2 regions of the Planococcus sp. YIM B11945 genome follow, and region 2 is predicted to be linked to the other one. Evidence: a T-box and tRNA genes for the amino acid it is inferred to sense, from the RefSeq annotation. Region 2 holds a T-box; the other holds one or more tRNA genes.
What was found. The T-box of region 2 lies ahead of ileS (isoleucine--tRNA ligase). A T-box ahead of a tRNA ligase gene usually reads a tRNA of that ligase, here a tRNA-Ile.
Positions count from the first base shown of each region.

Region 1: it has a tRNA-Ile gene. The T-box ahead of ileS (isoleucine--tRNA ligase) is inferred to sense a tRNA for this amino acid. The anticodon was not compared.

Region 1 is NZ_JBOZWR010000001.1:270-8,447, forward strand. Features, by position in the region: rRNA gene rrf (5S ribosomal RNA) at 1-97, shown strand, start outside; tRNA gene ACRRQV_RS00015 (tRNA-Val) at 107-182, shown strand; tRNA gene ACRRQV_RS00020 (tRNA-Thr) at 190-265, shown strand; tRNA gene ACRRQV_RS00025 (tRNA-Lys) at 273-348, shown strand; tRNA gene ACRRQV_RS00030 (tRNA-Leu) at 371-455, shown strand; tRNA gene ACRRQV_RS00035 (tRNA-Gly) at 461-535, shown strand; tRNA gene ACRRQV_RS00040 (tRNA-Leu) at 567-655, shown strand; tRNA gene ACRRQV_RS00045 (tRNA-Arg) at 680-756, shown strand; tRNA gene ACRRQV_RS00050 (tRNA-Pro) at 784-860, shown strand; tRNA gene ACRRQV_RS00055 (tRNA-Ala) at 868-943, shown strand; tRNA gene ACRRQV_RS00060 (tRNA-Met) at 964-1,037, shown strand; tRNA gene ACRRQV_RS00065 (tRNA-Ile) at 1,046-1,122, shown strand; tRNA gene ACRRQV_RS00070 (tRNA-Ser) at 1,138-1,230, shown strand; tRNA gene ACRRQV_RS00075 (tRNA-Met) at 1,393-1,469, shown strand; tRNA gene ACRRQV_RS00080 (tRNA-Asp) at 1,473-1,548, shown strand; tRNA gene ACRRQV_RS00085 (tRNA-Phe) at 1,569-1,644, shown strand; tRNA gene ACRRQV_RS00090 (tRNA-Gly) at 1,649-1,722, shown strand; tRNA gene ACRRQV_RS00095 (tRNA-Ile) at 1,737-1,813, shown strand; tRNA gene ACRRQV_RS00100 (tRNA-Asn) at 1,815-1,889, shown strand; tRNA gene ACRRQV_RS00105 (tRNA-Ser) at 1,894-1,984, shown strand; tRNA gene ACRRQV_RS00110 (tRNA-Glu) at 1,991-2,062, shown strand; gene ACRRQV_RS00115 (1,4-dihydroxy-2-naphthoate polyprenyltransferase) at 2,376-3,296, opposite strand; gene ACRRQV_RS00120 (isochorismate synthase) at 3,458-4,849, shown strand; gene menD (2-succinyl-5-enolpyruvyl-6-hydroxy-3-cyclohexene-1-carboxylic-acid synthase) at 4,836-6,542, shown strand; gene menH (2-succinyl-6-hydroxy-2,4-cyclohexadiene-1-carboxylate synthase) at 6,533-7,345, shown strand; gene menB (1,4-dihydroxy-2-naphthoyl-CoA synthase) at 7,357-8,175, shown strand.
Region 2 is NZ_JBOZWR010000003.1:128,376-136,553, reverse strand. Features, by position in the region: gene ftsA (cell division protein FtsA) at 1-168, shown strand, start outside; gene ftsZ (cell division protein FtsZ) at 222-1,403, shown strand; gene ACRRQV_RS05305 (YggS family pyridoxal phosphate-dependent enzyme) at 2,123-2,764, shown strand; gene ACRRQV_RS05300 (cell division protein SepF) at 2,761-3,237, shown strand; gene ACRRQV_RS05295 (YggT family protein) at 3,258-3,521, shown strand; gene ACRRQV_RS05290 (RNA-binding protein) at 3,584-4,369, shown strand; gene ACRRQV_RS05285 (DivIVA domain-containing protein) at 4,465-4,977, shown strand; T-box leader at 5,057-5,272, shown strand; gene ileS (isoleucine--tRNA ligase) at 5,318-8,080, shown strand.

The DNA.
Region 1 (8,178 bases), on a different contig from region 2:
AGGCCACACCCGTTCCCATCCCGAACACGGAAGTTAAGCTCTTTTGCGCCGATGGTAGTTGGGGGTTTCCCCCTGTGAGAGTAGGACGTCGCTGGGCATACATATTGGAGGATTAGCTCAGCTGGGAGAGCATCTGCCTTACAAGCAGAGGGTCGGCGGTTCGATCCCGTCATCCTCCACCATTTTTTCGCCGGAGTAGCTCAACTGGTAGAGCAACTGACTTGTAATCAGTAGGTTGAGGGTTCAAGTCCTTTCTCCGGCACCATTTGCACGAGCCATTAGCTCAGTTGGTAGAGCATCTGACTTTTAATCAGAGGGTCGAAGGTTCGAATCCTTCATGGCTCACCATTTTTTAATTTCATATTGCCACGCGGGTGTGGCGGAACTGGCAGACGCACTAGACTTAGGATCTAGCGCCTTCGGGCGTGGGGGTTCGACTCCCTTCACCCGCACCATTTTTGCGGAAGTAGTTCAGTGGTAGAACGCCACCTTGCCAAGGTGGAGGTCGCGAGTTCGAACCTCGTCTTCCGCTCCATTTTTTCAAATGCAATGCAAGCCGACCCTAAGCCGGGGTGGCGGAACTGGCAGACGCACAGGACTTAAAATCCTGCGGTAGGTGACTACCGTACCGGTTCGATTCCGGTCCTCGGCACCATTTTGTTTGCAAAAAACCACATACGCGCCCGTAGCTCAATTGGATAGAGTACTTGACTACGAATCAAGCGGTTAGAGGTTCGAGTCCTCTCGGGCGCGCCATATTTTTTCACACTCAGCAATTCAGTTCGGGAAGTAGCTCAGCTTGGTAGAGCACTTGGTTTGGGACCAAGGGGTCGCAGGTTCGAATCCTGTCTTCCCGACCATTACAACGGGGCCTTAGCTCAGCTGGGAGAGCGCCTGCCTTGCACGCAGGAGGTCAGCGGTTCGATCCCGCTAGGCTCCACCAACTATATATTTAAAGATCCTGGCGGCGTAGCTCAGCTGGCTAGAGCGTACGGTTCATACCCGTAAGGTCGGGGGTTCGATCCCCTCTGCCGCCACTTTTTTAGGACCTTTAGCTCAGTTGGTTAGAGCAGACGGCTCATAACCGTCCGGTCGCAGGTTCGAGTCCTGCAAGGTCCACCATTTATATATTAACCTGGAGGAATACCCAAGTTTGGCTGAAGGGATCGGTCTTGAAAACCGACAGGGGAGTCAAATCCCGCGGGGGTTCGAATCCCTCTTCCTCCTCCATATTTTTAAAATGGGTGGACAACTTTTTTAAAAGGAATTATCATTATCGCGGGGTGGAGCAACGAGCCGTACGAAGACGGCGAAGTAACATCGATGCAGGCGTCAGCCGAAGCAGATGTCCATTAAGCGTAAAGCATAACCAATCTTCGTAAATAATATTATCGCGGGGTGGAGCAGTTCGGTAGCTCGTTGGGCTCATAACCCAAAGGTCGCAGGTTCAAATCCTGCCCCCGCAACCAAATGGTCCCGTGGTGTAGCGGTTAACATGCCTGCCTGTCACGCAGGAGATCGCCGGTTCGATCCCGGTCGGGACCGCCATTTTTATCTTACATATATGTGGGTCAGTAGCTCAGTTGGTAGAGCATTAGATTGAAGCTCTAAGTGTCGGCGGTTCGACTCCGTCCTGACCCACCATATTGCGGGTGTAGTTTAGTGGTAAAACCTCAGCCTTCCAAGCTGATGATGAGGGTTCGATTCCCTTCACCCGCTCCATATTTTGTACATATGGGCCTATAGCTCAGCTGGTTAGAGCGCACGCCTGATAAGCGTGAGGTCGATGGTTCGAGTCCATTTAGGCCCACCATTCCGAAGTAGCTCAGTGGTAGAGCACCGCACTGTTAATGCGATGGTCGTAGGTTCGAGTCCTACCTTCGGAGCCATACTGGGGAAGTACTCAAGTGGCTGAAGAGGCGCCCCTGCTAAGGGTGTAGGTCGGGAAACCGGCGCGAGGGTTCAAATCCCTCCTTCTCCGCCAGTATATGGCCCCTTGGTCAAGCGGTTAAGACACCGCCCTTTCACGGCGGTAACACGGGTTCGAATCCCGTAGGGGTCATCCTTAAAATACCATGCATCTGATGCATGGTATTTTGTTTTGTCTAAAACTGCTTTTGTTATCGCTTTGCCAATCATTTTTAATTAAAGAGCGATTTTTGGTCTGCTGTCTATAAAACCTCCATTTGTAAATGAAAACGAGTTGATCAATAACTATCTAAAGGGAACAATAGAAGGTGAATGCATCAAAGAGAAAGACCTTCACAGTAATTCTTTAATAGCTTATGCGGATTCTAAGTGACAAGCTTTATATGTTTTAATTATAAAAAGAGACTGGCTTAGCAGCTATAATTTCTGCTAAAGCCAGTCTCTTTTTATAGGGTGAATAAATGATGGACTAAAAGCCCGATTCCTAAAAGGAAAGCGAATAGTGTATTGGTAATTCCTGTTGCTTTCATTGCAGGCATTACTTCTAAAGGTTCTGTATAGCGTTTAAAGGTCTTAACAACTTTCACAGCTTTTGGTGCGCTCAAAAATACGAGAAGCGTCCAAGGAGTGACAGCGCCCATAACTACTAATACCAGCACCCAAAGATACGACAAAGCGAAAAAGGCGAGCAGGATATTAACAGCAGTTGGGCGTCCTACTAAAATAGCCAACGTTTTACGGCCGCTTGCAGCATCTCCGACCATATCCCGAATGTTATTGGTTAACATTATAGCTGCAACTAGAAGAGTGCTTGGTACTGCAAGCAATGAAGCAGTGGTGGTCACTTCGCCGGTTTGAATAAAAAAGGCAATGATGACAATCAAGTAACCCATAACGACACCGGAAAATAGTTCGCCAAAAGGTGTGTAAGCTATGGGATACGGGCCGCCGGTGTACAAATAGCCGATTGACATGGCGATTCCGCCAACGAGCAATAGCCACCAGCTTGTCTGAGAACAAATCCAAATGCCGATAATGCCGGCGATAACATATAACATCAATGCTAAAGTTAGGACGGTTTTAGGCTTGACGCCGTTGCGGACAATGGCGCCGCCGATACCGACGGATTTTTCGTTATCCAGCCCTCTTGCAAAATCATAATACTCGTTGAACATATTGGTGGCTGCTTGAATCAGCAAACTGGCAACCAGCATAGCCAAAAACAACAGCCAGTCGATTGATGAAGACTGATCGAGCGCAATCATCGTTCCTAAAAATACTGGGGCGAAAGAAGCGGTCAAGGTATGGGGGCGGGTTAATTGCCACCAGACGCGCCAGCCTTGGTCTGCTTGAATCGAATGTGTCATGTTTATCTCTCCTTTGATTCTTTCCACTCTATATTGTACTGCAAAAACGGCTGAGTGACAGCAAATGGTGTGCCGATTTTTCGAGAAAAGAGTATGATAGAGAATAGAGATTAAAAAGTGAAGCAGTTTAGTAACAGCTGTTTGAAAACGGAGGTAATTTGGTGAATTCACAATCGTATTCATCGACCGATAAATATGAAGATACGCGGTTTTTAGCGTATCGCTTTTTTACTGAAACTATTGAAGTATCCGGATTGTCTGCATTGGCTTTTTTTGAAGCAGGAAAAGAACGCTTCACAGGAAAACGGATGTTTTGGCAAAACCGGGAAAAGACGTTTACGATGGCAGGGTTAGGCCATGCCTATACGTTAACGACAACAAATCATCACGGACGGTTTGAGGAAATTAAACAGGATTGGCAAAGCTTGTGCAAGCAAATCGTTAATAAAGAGCAATCCATTCAACCGGTTTTATTCGGCGGATTCTCGTTTGATCCATTGAATAAAATGCAAAGCGTATGGACGCATTTTCCGGACGCTTATTTTGCGGTTCCGACCTTTCAGCTGCTTGTCAAAGATGGCCGCTCATACATTAGCATTCATTTGGTCAGCAAGAAAGAAGAAGCTGGGGACGATTTTTCAGTACTGAGAAAAGAACGTGATATGCTTGTTCGCGCAGCTAAAGCAGCAGAGCAGAAAAACTACATCAAACCGGCAGCGTTTAACCGGCAAGAAGTGAAAAAAGATGAGTATTTGGAATCAATTAAAAAAGTGACGGCGATCATCAAAGCGAAACAAGCGGATAAGGTAGTGATTGCAAGATCTTTAAAATTAACGTTTGACCAAACGCTTTCGGCATCTTCGGTGTTGAACCAAGTGGCAACCGAACAACCGGAAAGCTTTTTGTTCGGTTTTGAAGCAGAAGACCAGTTTTTCTTCGGCGCGAGTCCGGAACGATTGGTGAAAGTGGAAGCTCGTAAAGCGTTGTCGACTTGTTTGGCAGGATCGACGCCGCGCGGAACAACACAAGAAAAAGATGAAGAATTGGGCAGAACGTTGCTTGCAGACCGAAAAAACCGTTCCGAGCACCAGTATGTGGTCAACATGATCAATAATGTCTTTAACGAGCACTGCCAGGAAGTTGTGGTCCCGAAAGCGCCACGTTTGATGAAAATCCGCGATATCCAGCACCTGTATACACCGGTTCAAGGCAAATTGAATCCGCAGTCGACGCTGCTTGATTTGGTGCGTGATTTACATCCGACGCCTGCATTGGGCGGAGAGCCGAAACAAGCGGCGCTCAGCTTGATCCGCCAGTATGAAACGATGAACCGCGGCTATTACGCTGCACCGATCGGCTGGATAGATGCAAGTGGGGACGGCGAATTTGCAGTGGCAATTCGTTCAGCGTTTGTAAATGGAAAAGAAGCTTACTTATATGCAGGAGGTGGAATTGTTGAAGATTCTACCCCTGAATCAGAGTACGAAGAAACTTGGGTCAAGTTCCGGCCGATGCTCCGTACGCTTGGAGGTCAATTAAGTGACAAATCGTGAATTTTTAACGGAATATGTATCTGCTTTTACGCATTCTATCGTGCATTTAGGAGTGAAGAATGCGGTGATCAGCCCGGGATCCCGGTCGACGCCTCTTGCCTATGCATGCATGAAGCAAGAAGGATTGACGGTGTACCGCCAAATAGATGAACGTTCAGCCGCTTATTTTGCGCTTGGCTTAGCAAAAGCTTCTAGGGAGCCGGTTATGCTTCTTTGCACATCGGGAACGGCTGCTGCCAATTATTTCCCGGCTATTGTCGAAGCCTATTACGCACGAATTCCCCTTATTGTCGTAACGGCGGATCGACCACATGAATTGCGGGATGTCGGCGCGCCACAAGCTATCAATCAAATCAATTTGTTCGGGTCGCATGTGAAATGGTCGGTTGATTTGCCGATGCCGGAACTGGACAATCGCTTGGATTTCCTCGGTCGCCATTTGCACCGTTCGGTCGCCTCTGCGAAAACGGAACCAAAAGGGCCGGTCCACATCAATGTGCCTTTTCGGGAGCCGCTGCGCATTGATTTTGAACAGCATTACGAAAGCCAAGGGGAAATTGCGCATTTCGGCGCTGCAACTGCTTTAACGAATGAAGCGGAAGTATTTTTGCAGGACGTGCTGAAACAGGAAAAAGGGCTTTTGGTGATGGGCGAAATGACTGCACCGGTTTCACAGGAATTTTGGCAGTTTGTCCAAAAATTGCAATGGCCGGTGCTGGCAGATCCATTGTCCAATTTGCGGGCTAAAATTGATCCTTCTTGCAAGGATTTAATCATTGATTCGTATGATGCATTATTGAAAAATAAACTCTTTAAAGACGAAATGGTGCCGGATGTTGTAATCCGTGTTGGGCCGCAGCCGGTTTCAAAGCCGCTGTCGCTGTATTTGACTGCCGTTCGGCCAAAAACTTATGTAGTTTTTGACGAAAGCGCAATGGTGCGGGATGCGCAATCGGTTGTTACGCATCATATCCAGGCTTCTGCAGATAATTTATGGCAACTGCCAATCAAAGCAAAGCCGGCATCAGAATACCGGCTGAAATGGACCGGGGCGTCTGAAATTTTTTGGCGCGTGATGGAACAGCATTGTGAAGAAGAACTGGATGAAGGCGTTTTGGCAAAAGTTTTCTTTGACGAATTGGATGCGTGCGACATGGTCGTCGGCAGCAGTATGCCGATACGCGACGTGGATACGTTTTTTAAAGCGACCCAGCGCGACATCCGCATTTTTGCCAACCGCGGAGCGAATGGCATTGACGGCGTGGTATCGACCGCATTTGGCGTTCAGGCAGCAGGAAAACGCCCGGCGTATTTGTTTATCGGTGATTTGTCGTTTTTGCATGACATGAACGGCTTGATTGCATCAAAAATGCAGCAGACGGATTTGACGATTGTTATCATGAACAACGATGGCGGCGGAATCTTCTCGTATTTGCCCCAGTCACAGGAAGAACGCCATTTTGAAGAGCTGTTCGGCACGCCGACCGGCCTGACGTTCAGCGACGCAGCAAACATGTACGACACGGAGTACGCGGCTGTGCACACGAAAACGCAATTAGCGGATGCGCTGCAGACGGAAAAAACAAAATCTGTGAAAATCATTGAAGTGTTTACCGACCGGCAGGAAAATGTGCTGGTGCACCGCAAATTGTGGAGCCGGTTTGATGAGGAGCTGGCGAAGCAATGGACCTGACAGCAAATGGTGTCCGCTACCATGTGGAAATAGTCAATGAAACGAAAAAGCCCACGCTGGTTTTTTTGCACGGTTTTACGGGAAGTTCAAAAACCTGGCTTCCGGTAATTGCTCGCTTGCAGGAGTTTAAGATTGTCTTGGTCGATTTGATTGGCCATGGACAGACCGACAGCCCTGAGCAAGTTGAGAAATATGCCATGGCTCAGCAACTAAACGATTTGGAAGAGCTGTTTGCCCAATTGGAATTGGAGCAGTTTATGCTTGTGGGTTATTCGATGGGTGGCCGCACGGCTCTTGCCTATGCGTGCACGTATCCAGAGCGAGTAGAAGCGCTAGTTTTAGAAAGTGCGTCTCCGGGGCTGCGAACTCAAGAAGAGCAAAAACAGCGGCGGACAAATGATGCAATGCTTGCTGAACGGCTACTGAAAGACGGCGTGCCGGCGTTTGTGGATTTCTGGGAAAACATTGAGCTGTTTGACAGCCAAAAACATTTGCCGGATTCTGTTAAGCGAGCGGTTCGCGAAGAACGGTTGGCACAGCATCCGGTCGGCCTCGCCAATAGTTTGCTCGGCATGGGAACTGGTTCGCAAGAGTCGTATTGGGGCCAGCTTGAAGACATGCGGATGCCGGTTTTATTGGTGGCAGGGGCGCTGGATCCGAAGTTTATGGGGATTGCAAAAGCGATGCAGGAGCGGATTCGGGATGCGCAATTTAAAGTTGTGCAGGCGGGGCATGCAATTCACGTGGAAAAACCGCTTGAGTTTGCTACAATAGTAGAGGAGTATTTGCTACTAAAATTTTGAGGAGGAACATCATGACTCGAGAATGGGTTACAGAACGTACATATGAAGATATTAAATACGAAACGTACAACGGCATTGCCAAAGTGACGATCAACCGTCCGGAAGTGCGCAACGCATTCCGTCCAAAAACGGTCCATGAAATGATCGATGCATTTTCACGTGCACGTGATGATTCAAAAGTAGGCGTCATCATCTTAACGGGTGAAGGCGAAAAAGCTTTCTGTTCAGGCGGCGACCAATCCGTCCGCGGACACGGCGGCTATGTGGGAGAAGATGAGATTCCACGCTTGAACGTATTGGATCTGCAGCGCTTGATCCGTGTCATTCCAAAACCGGTAGTGGCAATGGTTGCAGGTTTTGCAATCGGCGGCGGGCATGTTTTGCACGTGGTTTGCGATTTGACGATTGCTGCGGACAACGCACGTTTCGGCCAAACTGGACCGCGCGTCGGTTCGTTTGATGCTGGATACGGTTCTGGCTATTTGGCTCGCATCATCGGGCATAAAAAAGCGCGCGAAATCTGGTATTTGTGCCGTCAGTACGATGCACAAGAAGCACTTGATATGGGCTTAGTCAATACGGTTGTTCCTTATGAGCGCCTTGAAGACGAAACGGTTCAATGGTGTGAGGAAATGCTTGAAATGAGCCCGACTGCACTTCGTTTTGTTAAAGCTGCGATGAATGCTGATACCGATGGCCTTGCTGGACTTCAGCAAATGGCTGGAGACGCAACATTGCTTTACTACACAACAGACGAAGCGAAAGAAGGCCGCGATGCGTTTAAAGAAAAACGCAAACCGGATTTCGGTCAATTCCCTCGTTTCCCGTGATTT
Region 2 (8,178 bases):
GAAGATGTGTTCTACGGAAGCATTGGAAGCGGAGCAGCGTTGGCCGATTCGGCGAAAATTGAACAAGAACCGCAGCAGAAAGTTCAAAAACAGCCGAAGCAGCCAAAACAAAATGGTGAAGGTGTCGTAACCAAAGCGAAGAAAATGTTTGATAGATTCTTTGAATAAAATGAACGTTGCAGCTTGCTTTCAAAAGTAATGCAATTTTAGGAGGAAAAAGAATGTTGGAATTTGATACTTCAGTTGACTCACTGGCAGTAATTAAAGTTATTGGCGTAGGTGGCGGCGGTAACAACGCAGTAAACCGCATGATTGAACACGGTGTCCAAGGCGTAGAATTTATCGCCGTAAATACGGATGCTCAAGCATTAAATTTGTCGAAAGCAGAAATCCGCCTTCAAATCGGGGGCAAATTGACTCGCGGCCTTGGCGCAGGAGCAAATCCTGAAGTCGGGAAAAAAGCGGCAGAAGAAAGCAAAGAACAAATTGAAGAAGCGCTGCGCGGAGCAGATATGGTGTTTGTAACTGCCGGCATGGGCGGCGGTACAGGTACAGGTGCAGCTCCAGTTATTGCAGCCATCGCAAAAGATTTAGGCGCATTGACTGTTGGGGTTGTTACTCGTCCATTCACGTTTGAAGGACGCAAACGCTCTACTCAAGCAATTGGCGGGATTGGCACAATGAAAGAATCCGTCGACACGTTGATTGTAATTCCGAATGACCGATTGCTAGAAATCGTTGATAAAAGCACGCCGATGCTTGAAGCATTCCGTGAAGCAGATAATGTTTTGCGCCAAGGGGTTCAAGGGATTTCAGATTTGATCGCAGTTCCTGGATTGATCAACTTGGACTTTGCTGACGTGAAAACAATCATGTCCAATAAAGGTTCAGCTTTAATGGGAATCGGTGTTTCTTCAGGTGAAAACCGCGCTTCAGAAGCAGCGAAAAAAGCGGTCTCAAGCCCGTTGCTTGAAGTTTCTGTAGACGGCGCGAAAGGCGTTTTAATGAACATTACAGGCGGATCCAACTTAAGCTTGTATGAAGTGCAAGAAGCAGCAGATATTGTTGCGTCCGCTTCAGATGAAGAAGTAAATATGATTTTCGGTTCGGTTATCAACGATAACTTGAAAGACGAAATCGTGGTAACGGTTATCGCAACAGGGTTTAACGAAGAACAAATTCAGCCGAGAACACCGCGTGGATCTGGATTAAACTCAAGCCGAGTGCAATCGATTCAGCAGCAGTCTCCGCCATCTCTTCGTGAAGCACGCCGTGAAGAACAGCGCCGCGAAGAGCAAGTTCCTTCTTACCAACAAGAACCACAACAGCCGGTTCGCCAAGAAAAACAACAGGATGATGCTTTAGACATCCCGACGTTCCTTCGCAACCGCAGAAGACGCTAATCCAAAAGCTGCCATAATGGCAGCTTTTTTTATGGAGAAAACTTATATGGGTTTTTAATCTATATAAGTTGAACTAAAGAAGTATCCTTTTATACCTCGCTAGGATCGTTTTGGTAGGGCAAAGAAGATTGTCTCTGCATCGCTCCGCTAGCTTCTAGACAAGAAAGAGCGCTGCTCCTGTTCAAGCTCGTCGGGGCTGTCCCAAAAGAGGCTGACGTCCATTCCAGCGGACGCTTTCCGCGGGCTCGTGCCGAACTAACTCGGGCGAAACGCCCGAGTGGATTTCGGCACTGTCGCTCTGTCGCTTTGCTCCATCACTGCTCCCGCAGGAAAGAATCGACCGAAGGGAGTTCGGTCGATTCTTTGCGACGAAGCAGCGAAGCGATGCAGGAGCACATGGTTTTCGCCGCTTCCACTTCCGTCAGCTAGCTAAAAAACCGGCAAAGAAAAAGCACTCCTTTTCTTTGCCGGTTTTATCTTTTTTAGTTATGGGACAGCCCAAGCTGTTTTGCGGAATATCAGACACCTATTAATAATTAACTTCACCTTATATATCAACTCTTTTACGCGATTTGTAAAAAAATCGCCGTTTTCTTGGTGGAGAAAGCGTTGAGACTAGGGGGACAATTGATATATTAAGCTTTACTTGATACAATAAGTTGAACATCTAGAGAAAAGTAGTGAATGCATTGAAACCCATAAAACCAGTTTATGAAAAAATGAAAAATGAAATAGAAAACATACGGCACGGCATTGAAATTATTGCGGTGACCAAGCAAGTCGGCATTGAGCGGACTGAAGAAGCCATCGCGGCCGGCATCCATCATCTTGGTGAAAATCGCCCAGAAGGATTGGCTGCAAAATACGAAGCGATTACTGATAAAGCTATTTGGCATTTTATTGGAACTTTGCAAACGCGGAAAGTAAAAGAAGTGATCAACCAAATTGATTTTTTGCATTCGCTGGATCGAATGAGTTTGGCAAAAGAAATTCAAAAACGGGCAGAGCGTCCCGTTAATTGCTTTGTCCAAGTGAATGTATCAAAAGAAGAATCCAAAAGTGGAGTTGCATCGGAGGAAGCGTTGGAATTTATCGAAGCTCTTAGTGAGTTTGATAAAATCCAGGTGGTGGGCTTAATGACGATGGCACCGAATACGACAGATGAAACGGCCATTCGCCAAACTTTCAAAGGATTGAAATCCCTTCAGGTCGAAGTTGCAGCAAAAAACTGGAACCATGCCCCCTGCACCGAATGTTCAATGGGCATGTCAAATGATTATTTGATTGCTGCACAAGAAGGTGCAACATTTGTACGGATAGGCACAGCATTAGTAGGAACGGAAAGCGAGGCACAGCAATGAGCATAAAAAATAAATTCAAAAACTTCTTTTACTTGGAAGAATATGAAGATGAGCAGCCACAGCAGCCGCAGCAGCAAGCTCCCGCGCCACGGTACGAAAAACCGAATACGGTACAAGAAATAAGAAAAACGCCTAAAGAACGCCGCCAAGCCCCTGTGGAAACAGCTGCTGTTCCCAATTTGGTGAGTTTGCAAAGTGCCGCAAAATCCTCTAAAGTTCACTTGGCTGAACCAAGAGTTTATGCGGAAGCCCAAGATATAGCTGAACATTTAAAAAGCAAACGTGCGGTTGTGGTAAACCTTCAACGAATTGATAAGGACCAAGGGCTGCGCATTATTGATTTTTTAAGTGGAACGGTTTACGCATTAGGCGGAGACATTCAACGCATTGGAACTGACATCTTCCTTTGCGTGCCGGATACTGTAGAAGTGGATGGCGCCATTTCGGATTTTTATTACGATGATCAACATTAGAAGAGGTGGAAAAAAACTAAATGGATGATATATTACGATTGATTTTAGTGGCTATCAATATTTATTCGTATCTTATAATCGCTAGCATTTTAATGAGTTGGCTTCCCAATGCAAAAGAGTCGGGCATTGGCCAAATGCTTTCAAAAGTTACCGATCCGTATTTAGACATTTTCAGAAAAATTATTCCGCCTTTAGGAATGATCGATTTTTCTCCAATTATTGCCATTTTAGCTTTACGCCTTGCGAGCAATGGCCTGATTGTATTGTTTAACTATTTCGTCTGATAACCTCACATCACGTGGGGTTTTTTGCTTTAACTAATTAAAACATTAAAGGAGGCAGCCAAATGGAGTCCTTGCTTCAGCATTTTAGAAAAGACGAACAGCAATTTATCGAACAAGTTTCAGGATGGATCGTGGACGTTGAAGATCGCTATTCACCAAAGTTGACTGATTTTCTTGATCCTCGCGAACGTTTTATCGTTCAATCGGTATTGGGTTCAAGCGATATTCTGATGGCGGCTTCCGGAACATTCGAGGGAGCGGAAAGGCAGCGTGTTTTGTTGTATCCGTCATACTACGAACCGCAGTCCGAAGATTTTCAAATTACATTGTTTGAACTGAAATATCCAGTACGGTTTGTCACCTTAAAGCATCCTGATATTTTAGGTTCGTTAATGTCAGTCGGCCTTGGACGAGGGAAATTCGGGGATATCCGCATCGAAGGAGAACGCATCCAGTTTGCTGTTGCGGATGAAGTCAGCCAGTACTTGCAGACGAATTTCACTGCAGCAGCAAAAGTCAAAGTCCAATTAAAAGAGGTGGAAGACCCTTCCAATCTTTTGACAACCACAGAAGAATGGGTGGAAGAATCGTTTACGGTCAGTTCCATGCGGCTCGATACGGTCATCAGCTCTGTCTATAACATTTCCCGGCAAAAAGCGGCGGCTCTTGTCCACGGCGGCAAAGTGAAAGTCAACTGGACGGTTATGGAGCATCCGTCGTTTGAACTTCATGAATCGGATATGATTTCTTCAAGAGGCTTCGGGCGCGTCAAAGTCGGAGAAATCGAAGGGCGGACGAAAAAAGACAAAATCCGTCTGCAAATCGGCCGTTTGGACACGAGCAAATAAGCGATTTTGATAAAATGTAAAATTATACTGAAATTTAAGCTGTTCATCTGTATAATGTAGAGAAACGACGATATGTTAAGGAGAGGTGCACGGTAATGCCATTATCCCCGCTGGATATACATAACAAAGAATTTGGCCGCGCGTTTCGCGGATACCAGGAAGACGAAGTAAACGAATTCCTGGACCAAATCATCAAAGATTATGAATTGCTTCTGAAAGAAAAGAAAGAGCTTGAAGAACGTTTGAAGCAGACCGACGAGCGCGTTGGACACTTTACAACGATTGAAACGACGCTGCAAAAGTCGATCATCGTTGCCCAAGAAGCTGCCGAAGAAGTTCGCCGCAATGCCCAGAAAGAAGCAAAATTGATCGTACGTGAAGCTGAGAAAAATGGCGACCGCATTGTCAACGAATCGCTGACTAAAGCGCGGCGTATTGCAATGGAAATCGAAGAATTGAAGAAACAATCCAAAGTGTTCCGCAACCGTTTCAAAATGATCGTCGAAGCCCAGCTGGACTTGATCGACACAGACGATTGGGACACATTGATGGAATACGACGTGGACACTACCAATTTGGACAAGCTGGAAGACGAGAAAAGAGACTAACCTTCTTGACTCAGGAACTTTCAACTTCTATAATTACTAAATACTAAGAATAGTTCAGCCCTGCGCCGAGCTATCCATATACAAAGCGTTGACAGAGACAGTACTCCTTATAATTCGACAAAGCGAGCCGGGGACAGTGAGAGCCTGGTGAAGAATGTAGAGAGGAAAATCACTCTTGAGCTGGATTGGGGAAACGAAGTACCCAATTCCGTCTACACCACGATACGGTGGATCGAGTGGCAGCGTTAAGCTGCAACAAGGGTGGTACCGCGAGTTCAAGCTTCTCGTCCCTTTACCAGGGATGGGGGGCTTTTTATTATGCCTTTAGGAGGAAAAAACGATGGAATACAAAGACACGTTATTAATGCCGAAAACAGATTTTCCAATGCGCGGCAATTTGCCGAACCGGGAACCGGAAATGCAAAAGAAATGGGAAGAAATGGACATTTATTCAAAGGTGCTGGACCGCACAAAAGGCCGCCCTCATTTCATCCTTCACGACGGACCGCCTTATGCCAATGGCGATCTTCATATGGGCCATGCATTAAATAAAGTACTAAAAGACATGATTGTCCGTTCGCGTTCGATGATGGGCTTCCATGCTCCTTACGTTCCAGGCTGGGACACGCATGGTTTGCCGATTGAACAAGCGTTGACCAATAAAGGCGTCAACCGCAAAGAAATGTCGCTTGCCGAATTCCGCAAGCTTTGTGCGGAATATGCTTATGAACAAATCGATAACCAACGCGCGCAATTCAAGCGCATTGGGGTTCGCGGCGATTGGGAAAATCCATATATCACGTTGAAATCTGCATACGAAGCACGCCAAATCCAAGTATTCGGAAGCATGGCGCATAAAGGCTATATCTATAAAGGGTTAAAGCCGGTTTATTGGTCCCCTTCAAGCGAATCTTCATTGGCTGAAGCGGAAATCGAATACCAGGACAAAAAATCTCCTTCTATCTATGTTTCATTTAAAGTAGTTGACGGCAAAGGCGTGTTGGCTGAAGGCACGAAAATCGTCATCTGGACAACAACGCCTTGGACCATTCCGGCAAACCTTGGAATTACAGCCCATGAAGAATTAACTTATGTAGAAGTTTCCGTAAACGGTTCGCTATTTGTGGTCGCTCAAGCGCTGCTTGAAGATGTCGCAAAAGAATTGGAATGGGCAGATTATGAAGTTGTCCGCGAATTGAAAGGCGCGGCATTCGAACACATTTTAACACAGCATCCTTTATATGACCGTACGTCGCTCGTTATGCTCGGTGAACACGTTACAACTGATTCCGGTACCGGATTTGTTCATACGGCGCCAGGCCACGGGGAAGATGACTTTTTAGTCGGCAAGAAATACGGTTTAGACGTTCTTTGTCCGGTTGATGAACGCGGCGTAATGACAGCAGAAGCACCTGGATTTGAAGGGCTGTTTTATGATAAAGCCAATAAATCGATCACGGAAGCACTGGACGCTGCAGGAGCTCTTGAGCATTTGGCGTTTATCACGCACTCGTATCCGCATGACTGGCGGACGAAAAAACCGGTTATTTACCGGGCAACGGCTCAATGGTTTGTTTCCATCGAAGCATTCCGCGACCAAATCTTGAAAGCGATCAATGAAACGACATTCACGCCAGCATGGGGAGAAACACGCTTGTTCAATATGCTGCGCGACCGTGGCGATTGGAATATTTCTCGTCAACGCGTTTGGGGTGTTCCAATTCCGGTCTTTTATGCAGAAAATGGCGATCCGATTATTACGGACGAAACCATTGCTCACATTTCCGATTTGTTCCGTGAAAACGGTTCAAACGTCTGGTTTGAGCGCACAGCTGCTGAATTGCTGCCGCCTGGCTTTACGCATCCGAGCAGCCCGAACGGCATTTTCACAAAAGAAACAGACATCATGGATGTTTGGTTTGATTCTGGATCTTCTCACCAAGGCGTGCTTGACGAGCGGGAAGATTTGTCGTACCCGGCTGATTTGTACTTAGAAGGATCGGATCAATACCGCGGCTGGTTCAACTCATCGTTGATCACGAGTGTTGCAATCAACGGCATTGCGCCTTATAAAGGCATCTTAAGCCACGGCTTTACGCTTGATGGCAACGGCCGCAAAATGAGCAAGTCGCTCGGCAACGTCATCGTGCCAGCTAAAGTAATGAACCAAATGGGAGCGGATATCCTGCGATTATGGGTAGCTTCTGTGGATTACACAGCAGACGTCCGCGTTTCAGATGATAACTTCAAGCAAGTATCGGAAGTATACCGCAAAATCCGCAACACGCTGAAATTCCTTCACGGAAACTTGGCTGACTTTGATGAAAAAGAACATCGTGTAGCATTTGAAGATATGCGCGAAATGGATCAATACATGGCCATGAAGCTGCAAAAAATGATCGAAGCGGTTCGCAAAGGCTATGAAACATATGAATTTTCTTCCATCTACCATGCGTTGAACGGTTTCTGTGCAAACGATTTGAGCTCGTTCTATTTGGATGTAGCGAAAGATGTCGTTTATATCGAAGCGGTAGATCATCCGCATCGCCGTGCAATGCAGACAGTCATGTTCGATTCATTGATGGCCATCTTGAAATTGGCTGCGCCGATCATACCGCATACAGCTGATGAAATGTGGGGCTATTTGAACTTCGTAACGGAAGAAAGTGTACAGTTGACTGACTTCCCAGAAGTGCAAACTAATATAGCATTCGATGACCTTGACCAGAAATGGACACAGTTCATGACAATCCGCGATGACGTGTTAAAAGCGTTGGAAGAAGCTCGGGCTGCGAAAACAATCGGCAAATCGTTAGAAGCAAAAGTCACGGTTTACGGCAGTGAAGAAGTGAAAACCTTGCTTGCTTCAGTTGACGATAACGTTGGGCAGTTGTTCATCGTTTCCCAATACGAATTCGGCGGCGCGAAAGAATCGGCTCCGGAACAAGCACTTGAATTAAATCAAGTTGCAGTCCTTGTGGAAAAAGCGGAAGGCGAAAAATGCGAACGCTGCTGGACGATTTCACAAGAAATCGGCCAGAACGAAACGCACCCGACACTTTGCCCACGATGTGCATCTGTAGTCGAAACACAATTCGCTTAAAATTTCTAGCCCCCGAAAAACCGATAGTCCGGTTTTTCGGGGGTTTTCTTTTTGATTGAAGGTGAATTTATATCCTATTAAACTAGCTATACAAGTTG